Linked DNA regions of Rhodopirellula baltica SH 1. Each later gene encodes a partner of the first gene's protein in a complex. Links are inferred from orthologs where the notes say so. Each region holds a gene or a part of one and is shown in the gene's direction. Other genes may lie near its edges.

The links.
Region 2: the proteins of RB_RS24635 (region 1) and mnmG are in contact, whole or in part, in a solved structure (PDB 9HIP), measured with the Escherichia coli proteins. The link is inferred for Rhodopirellula baltica SH 1 from one-to-one orthologs.

Annotation. Positions count from the first base shown.
Region 1 is NC_005027.1:6,394,256-6,397,579, forward strand. What follows is about bases 57-3,056. They hold RB_RS24635 (tRNA uridine-5-carboxymethylaminomethyl(34) synthesis GTPase MnmE), read left to right. Parts: upstream 57-857; coding sequence 858-2,255; downstream 2,256-3,056. Other genes in these bases: RB_RS24630 (protein-disulfide reductase DsbD family protein), read left to right, coding at 57-861; msrA (peptide-methionine (S)-S-oxide reductase MsrA), read left to right, coding at 2,343-2,849; RB_RS24645 (S1C family serine protease), read right to left, coding at 2,941-3,056. Outside these bases: more of RB_RS24630, read left to right, coding at 1-56; more of RB_RS24645, read right to left, coding at 3,057-3,324. UniProt on the Escherichia coli protein: Exhibits a very high intrinsic GTPase hydrolysis rate. Involved in the addition of a carboxymethylaminomethyl (cmnm) group at the wobble position (U34) of certain tRNAs, forming tRNA-cmnm(5)s(2)U34.
Region 2 is NC_005027.1:4,946,795-4,950,077, forward strand. The notes cover bases 282-3,240. They hold mnmG (tRNA uridine-5-carboxymethylaminomethyl(34) synthesis enzyme MnmG), read left to right. Parts: upstream 282-738; coding sequence 739-2,742; downstream 2,743-3,240. Other genes in these bases: RB_RS18915 (hypothetical protein), read right to left, coding at 282-729; RB_RS18925 (SAM-dependent methyltransferase), read left to right, coding at 2,739-3,240. Also shown: more of RB_RS18915, read right to left, coding at 1-281; more of RB_RS18925, read left to right, coding at 3,241-3,283. UniProt on the Escherichia coli protein: NAD-binding protein involved in the addition of a carboxymethylaminomethyl (cmnm) group at the wobble position (U34) of certain tRNAs, forming tRNA-cmnm(5)s(2)U34.

The DNA of each region.
Region 1 (3,324 bases):
GGGCTGACATTCGCGTTGACCAGTCTGCAAACCATCGCGGTCATCATGATTGTGGGAGTCGGCATGGCATTGCCTTATTTGATGATCGGCATTTGGCCGTCATTGGTGGCGTGGTTGCCCAAGCCCGGCACTTGGATGGAAACACTGAAAGAGTTCCTCGCGTTCTTGTTCCTGGGAACTGTTGCATTTTTCTTCAACCAATTCAGCGACGGTGACAAGCTGCCCGTGTTTGTGGCCTTGATCGGTGTTTGGTTTGGTTGCTGGATCATCGGCAAAGTTCCTAGTTGGAGCAGCCTGCAATCACGCATGTATGCTTGGTCGGGTGGAATCGCGTCGGCCGTTGTCATCGGTGTCGCTGCTTTCCACTGGTTAGGCCCTGCACCTGAGCCTGCCGAAGGTGTGAAGACAATCGCGTGGCAGCCTTATGACGAAGCCAAGCTGAAACAATATCAAGCCGAAGGCCGCACGGTCATGATCGACTTCACCGCCAAGTGGTGTGTGAACTGCATCGTGAACTACAACGTCGCGCTCAATACCGAACCAACCCGTCAATTGATCGAAGAGTTGGATGCGGTGCCAATGCTGGCTGATTGGACGGATCAAGACGCGGAGATCGAAGCGAAGTTGAAGGAACTGCAGAGCCGATCGATTCCAGTGCTGGCGATTTACCCAGGGAAGTCTCCTGCCGAACCGATCGTGCTTCGTGATTTGGTTTCTCAGCAGATGGTCTTGGACGCGTTGGAGGACGCTGGGCCGAGTGTGTCGGGCAGTGCGGCAAACATTGCCAATCGTGTTCGCCCCGATGTGAATGCGGGTGATCGGAGTTTGGCACCCGATGCCGCGGGTGTGGCAGCACGGTGACATCAGAAGCGGACGACACCATCGCCGCCATTGCATCGCCGATGACTCCCGCTCCTCGCGGGATCGTTCGGTTATCGGGCCACGACTGTATCGATGTGCTGTGTCGGATGAAGGTGTTGGACACGGACGAAGCCAGCGGTCGACGTCCTTTTCGAAGCTCGAAAACGCTCTCTCTCGGAGAGCCACTCGGTGCGATCGAGGTCGATGTGATGGTTTGGCCCACGCAACGCAGTTACACGGGCCAACCGTCGGCTGAGTTGCATCTGATCGGTTCCGCACCGCTGCTGCAGTCCAGCTTGGACGCGGCAATTCGTGCGGGAGCTAGAGCAGCTCGACCTGGCGAATTTACGATGCGTTCGTTTCTCGCCGGGCGATTGGATCTGACGCAAGCCGAAGCCGTGCTCGGTGTCATCGAAGCGGAAGACCGCGGCACGCTCGATCAGGCTCTTTCACAATTAGCCGGTAACCTTTCGCGGCCACTGCAAGCGGCACGTTCAACACTGTTGGACTTGTTGGCCGATGTCGAGGCTGGATTGGATTTCGTCGACGAAGACATCGAGTTCATTTCAGACGAAGCCCTGATTCAAAGGCTCGACGAACTTCGCTCGCTGCTTCTGCAGACCCGTTCTCAACTGAGCGATCGCGGCGGTGCATCGTCAACGATTCGTGTTGTCTTGCGAGGGTTGCCGAATGCCGGGAAGAGCCGGTTGCTGAATGTGTTGTCTCGAACCGAGTCGGCCATCGTGACAGATCAAGCCGGGACGACTCGGGATTTGGTGACTGTCGAGTCGAGTTGGGGCGGCCACTCGTTTCAATTGATCGACACGGCGGGATCGGAATCCAGAGAGGAGTCCGACCCGGAGGCACCGATCTCTCAAGAAGCTCAACTGCAAGCCGCTGAGGCAGCGCGGGGAGCCGACGTGCATGTTTGGTGCATTGATGCGACCGGCGGGGATGGTTTTGAATCTCTAAAAAGCCCCAATGCAGTTTTAGCTGAAGCGAAGCGATCGGCGCAACTGATTTGTGTGGCAACCAAACGTGACTTGATGCCGACGGATTGGAACGGCGAATCGATGCGAGCTGATTTGGCTGTGAGCAGTGAGTCGGGTACCGGTGTTGATTCCTTGATCGAGCGACTTGTCCAATTCGCGGAGCAGCGTGATGCTGGCGAGACGGGCAGCGTGATCGGCACAGCGGCTCGATGCCAAGATTCTTTGGCCGCCGCGATAGAGCATCTGGCCCAAGCGATACAGTGGACGGAGCAAGCCGCGGGACACGAACTGGTTGCCGCTGAGATGCGTCTCGCTGTTGAGGCGATCGGTGAAGTGACCGGTCAGGTCTACACGGATGATATTCTGGACCGTGTGTTCGGCCGGTTTTGCATTGGCAAATAGAACATGGCATCGTCTTCCAACCTGTGGAGTAATCCACGCGGGCTGGAAGACGATGCATTATCCGATCAAATTCAATGGAGATAAGTCATGACAGAGCGAGCGGTGTTAGCAGGCGGATGTTTCTGGGGCATGCAGGACTTGATTCGCAAGCTGCCTGGCATTGAGTCCACCCGGGTGGGATACACCGGCGGCGAAGTCCCCAACGCGACGTACCGCAATCATGGCAATCACGCCGAGGGCATCGAGATTCTGTTTGATCCGGAGAAGACGAGTTATCGTCAGTTACTGGAGTTCTTTTTTCAGATCCATGACCCAACCACGCCCAACCGTCAGGGCAATGATCGCGGTCCGTCATACCGTTCCGCAATTTACTATGTCGATGAGGAGCAGAAGCAAATCGCGTTGGACACGATCGCAGATGTGAACGCCTCGGGTTTATGGCCGGGCAAAGTGGTGACCGAAGTCGAACCGGTCAGCGATTTTTGGGAAGCCGAGCCGGAGCACCAGGACTACCTCGAGAAAGTGCCAAATGGCTACACGTGCCATTTCCCTCGTCCGAATTGGGTGCTGCCGAAGCGAGCTGCCACGGAGTGAAGGATGCGCACGCTTCACGATGTTTGTACGAGAGGCTTGCGTCAAATTCAGCGCGAGCCTCGTTGAAGTGCACCGACCGACGTGTGTTCGATCATTCTTCTTCGGCTTCGTCATCTGGCGTAGCGGTTGGATCATCGACCGGAGCCAGGATGGCTTCGAGCTCGATCTCTTCGCCTTTGCGAATCACTTTCAATGTTTGGGTTGAACCAACGGGTTCTCGTTCGATTGCTTCGCGAAGATCAATTGCTTTGCGAAATTCCTGTCCCGCGAACTCGGTGATCACATCGAGCTTTTTTAGACCTGCTCGATCGGCGGGGCTATCGCGGATGATTTCATAAACGAGCACACCCATTCCCTCCTGCAGTTTGAACATCTTGGACATCTTTGCGTTGAGTTCCACGGTGGTGATTCCCATGGTTGATCGACGGACGGTTCCGAAAGAAGCCAATTCACGAGCGATCCATTTGGCCTGATC
Region 2 (3,283 bases), 1.4 Mb from region 1 along the record:
CCATCGACGAGTCGTATCGGTGACGTAGTGAACGGTCAGCTGGCGAGTTTCTGTTGCATCACGAATTGTGAACTTCGCAACAACGCGGCCATCGGCGTCGGAATCCGCTTCCAGATCGATTTGCGGTCCTTGCGTATCAACCACGACTTTCAACTCAGGAACAATTGGTCCCGGTGGAAATGGCCGACCATTGGCGTCCACCGTACGGGTGGCGAACCAAAACGTCCCTTCGCCGGATTCCCGAATGTGAAACTGCCGAGCGTCCGGCGGCTGCCGATCCAACAACTTCCACTGCCCGGGGGCAATTGCCACCGATGTCCGGGCACCGGCTTGGGTGTATGGGTTCTGCTGAGGCAATGGCCCCGATTGCGTCGCCGGGACGTTCTCGCGAGATGTTTCCGTCTGATCCGCCGGATTGGGTTGGTTTGCGGGAACCGCCACGTACAATTGCACCTCGACGGGCGCTGTTCCTGCTGTCGCAATGTTGAACGGGATCTGGAACGAGTCCGAATTCATGATCACATCGGCAACTTCTTGTGCCGAGGTGGCACGCGAATCCGCGACCGTGCCACCGGCCAATCCTGCCGTCACCATTGCCGCAACCAATGCCCGCCGAAACGCGGTGGAGCGACGAATCAAACGACTTTGGTGCTGGTCAAATCGCATGGTTTGGTCAAAATTTGGGTTGGCGTGAATTCGTTTGGCGTCAACTCGAGCGTCACCGCGCATTGACAATCCGTGTTTCGAACATCGGCGTTTCCCGACTGTGGACTTCAACCATTGACCGCTAACAATCCTCAAAATCGCTACGACTACGATGTCGTCGTTATCGGAGCCGGTCACGCGGGAACAGAAGCCGCCGCCGCTGCAGCACGTCTGGGTGCGAAAACCGCACTCCTGACGACCAACCTGGATACGGTTGGGCAAATGTCCTGCAACCCAGCGATCGGCGGCGTGGCGAAAGGTCAAATCGTTCGCGAAGTCGACGCACTGGGCGGCCTGATGGGCGAAGCGATCGACGCAACAGGGATCCAGTTTCGGATGCTCAACCGCCGCAAAGGACCGGCGATGCACAGCCCGCGTGCTCAGGCGGACAAAAAGGCCTATCAAAACTTCATCAAATATCGGATTGAAACCCAAGACAATTTGGACCTCCGGCAAGAAACCGTCGAGGACCTGATCACCGAACCGATCGCCGATGGACAGGACCGCTTGGCAAACCAACGGGTGATTGGTGTGCGAGTTCGCGGAGATGCGGTTTACCACGCGCCGACCGTGATTCTGACGACCGGGACGTTCTTGCAAGCGATCATGCACACGGGCAAATCGCAATCCGCGGGAGGACGAGCGGGAGAAGGAACCACGGCCGGACTCAGCGGCGCGCTGAAAGGCATGGGTTTCACGCTGGATCGATTCAAGACCGGAACGCCGCCACGACTCAACGCTCGAACAATCGATTACTCGGGATTGGAAGAGCAACCCGGTGACGATGACCCGCAACCATTCAGCTATCTCAATGACGCGATCAGCTCACCACAGATGGCTTGCCACATCGCTCATACCAACGAACGTGTGCATGACTTGATCCGAGCGAACTTGGATCGGGCTCCGATGTACAGCGGCCAAATCGATTCTCGCGGCCCGCGATACTGTCCATCGATCGAAGACAAAGTGGTCCGCTTCGCCGACAAATCCAGCCACCAGCTGTTCTTGGAACCGGAAGGCCGACAAACTTGTGAGGTCTACGTCAACGGGATCTCAACCAGCCTGCCCCGAGACGTTCAAGACGCGATGTTCCGCTGCATTCCAGGTTTGGAAAAGGCCGCGATCATGCGTTACGGCTATGCGGTTGAGTACGACTACTGCCCGCCGACTCAGTTGTGGCCACACCTCGAATCCAAATCCGTCTCGGGGCTGTTCTTTGCCGGCCAAATCAACGGCACCACCGGATACGAAGAAGCCGCCGGACAAGGCTTGATCGCGGGCCTGAACGCAGCGAGAACGGCTGCGTCCAAGACGCCATGGGTACCCTCTCGGCAAGACGCTTACATTGGCGTGCTCGTTGATGACTTGGTGACCAGCGGCACCGACGAGCCTTACCGAATGTTCACCAGCCGAGCCGAATATCGGCTGCTGCTGCGACAGGACAATGCCGACCGCCGCCTCACGGCTCAAGCTGATGAACTGGGCCTGATCGATGCCGCGCGACGCGAACGATTCCATCGAAAGCTCGCCGAGATTGAACGCGGGACCGAGTTGCTGCAACAAGCCAAGTTCCAACCCGAAACGGGCCCGACGGTTCGCGGCGACGTCTATCTGCGTCGACCAGAGGTGACCTGGAACGTGATCGCTGAACAAGTCCCTGAGTTGGCGGGCATCGGACGAGAAGCAGCCGAACAGTGTTCAATCGACATCAAGTACGCGGGCTACATCGACCGCCAACAAGCCGAAGTTCACAAGCAATCGCGACACGCCGAAAAGTCGATCCCAGTTTCGTTTGACTACGACAAGATCGGACCGCTTCGTAACGAAGCCAAAGAAAAGCTGACCAAGGTTCGTCCGTTGAACTTGGGCCAGGCCAAACGAATCAGCGGAATCACTCCGGCGGACTTGGCATTGGTCCTTGCCCACCTCGAGAACAACTCGCTCTCTCAAACTAAATCGTCTGCGTCTGTTGACAAACGTGCGTCATCCGACAACGAATCTTCTCGACCAACCTCCTCTGCTTCGGATTCCCTTTGACCGACGATCCAAACTCGCAAAGCCGCAACGAACAAAGTTCCTTTGCAATGATGTGCTGCGCCCACGGCGCTGAGACTTTGGTCAAAGAACAGATTGCCAATGAAGGCTGGCGGCTCGCATTTTCGCGTCCCGGTTTTGTCACTGCCAAGCACGATCAACCCAAGCGGCCACCAACCGGAGTCTTCATTCGAACTGCGGCACGTTCGCTGGGATCAGCCAAGAACGATCATTCATCAGTGATGATTCAGAAACTGCAGCAAGCCATTGCGGCCGAAACGGTGCCATTTGATCAACTGCACGTTTGGCCCCGAGACCGCACTGCAATCGGGCGTTTCGATTTCGAACCTGGCATCGACGAAGTTTCCGCCGCCGTTGCCGATGAAATCTGGTCCGCTCTTCACGATGGTTCGGCTTCCAATGGTCCCGGGCTGACTTGTGCGCGACCCAATCAGATCGCTGAAAACGGCCAGCGAATTCTGGACGTGGTTTTGGTTGATCCGTCGCAGTGGTTCTTTGGCACTCATGAAGCCACCACGCTGCC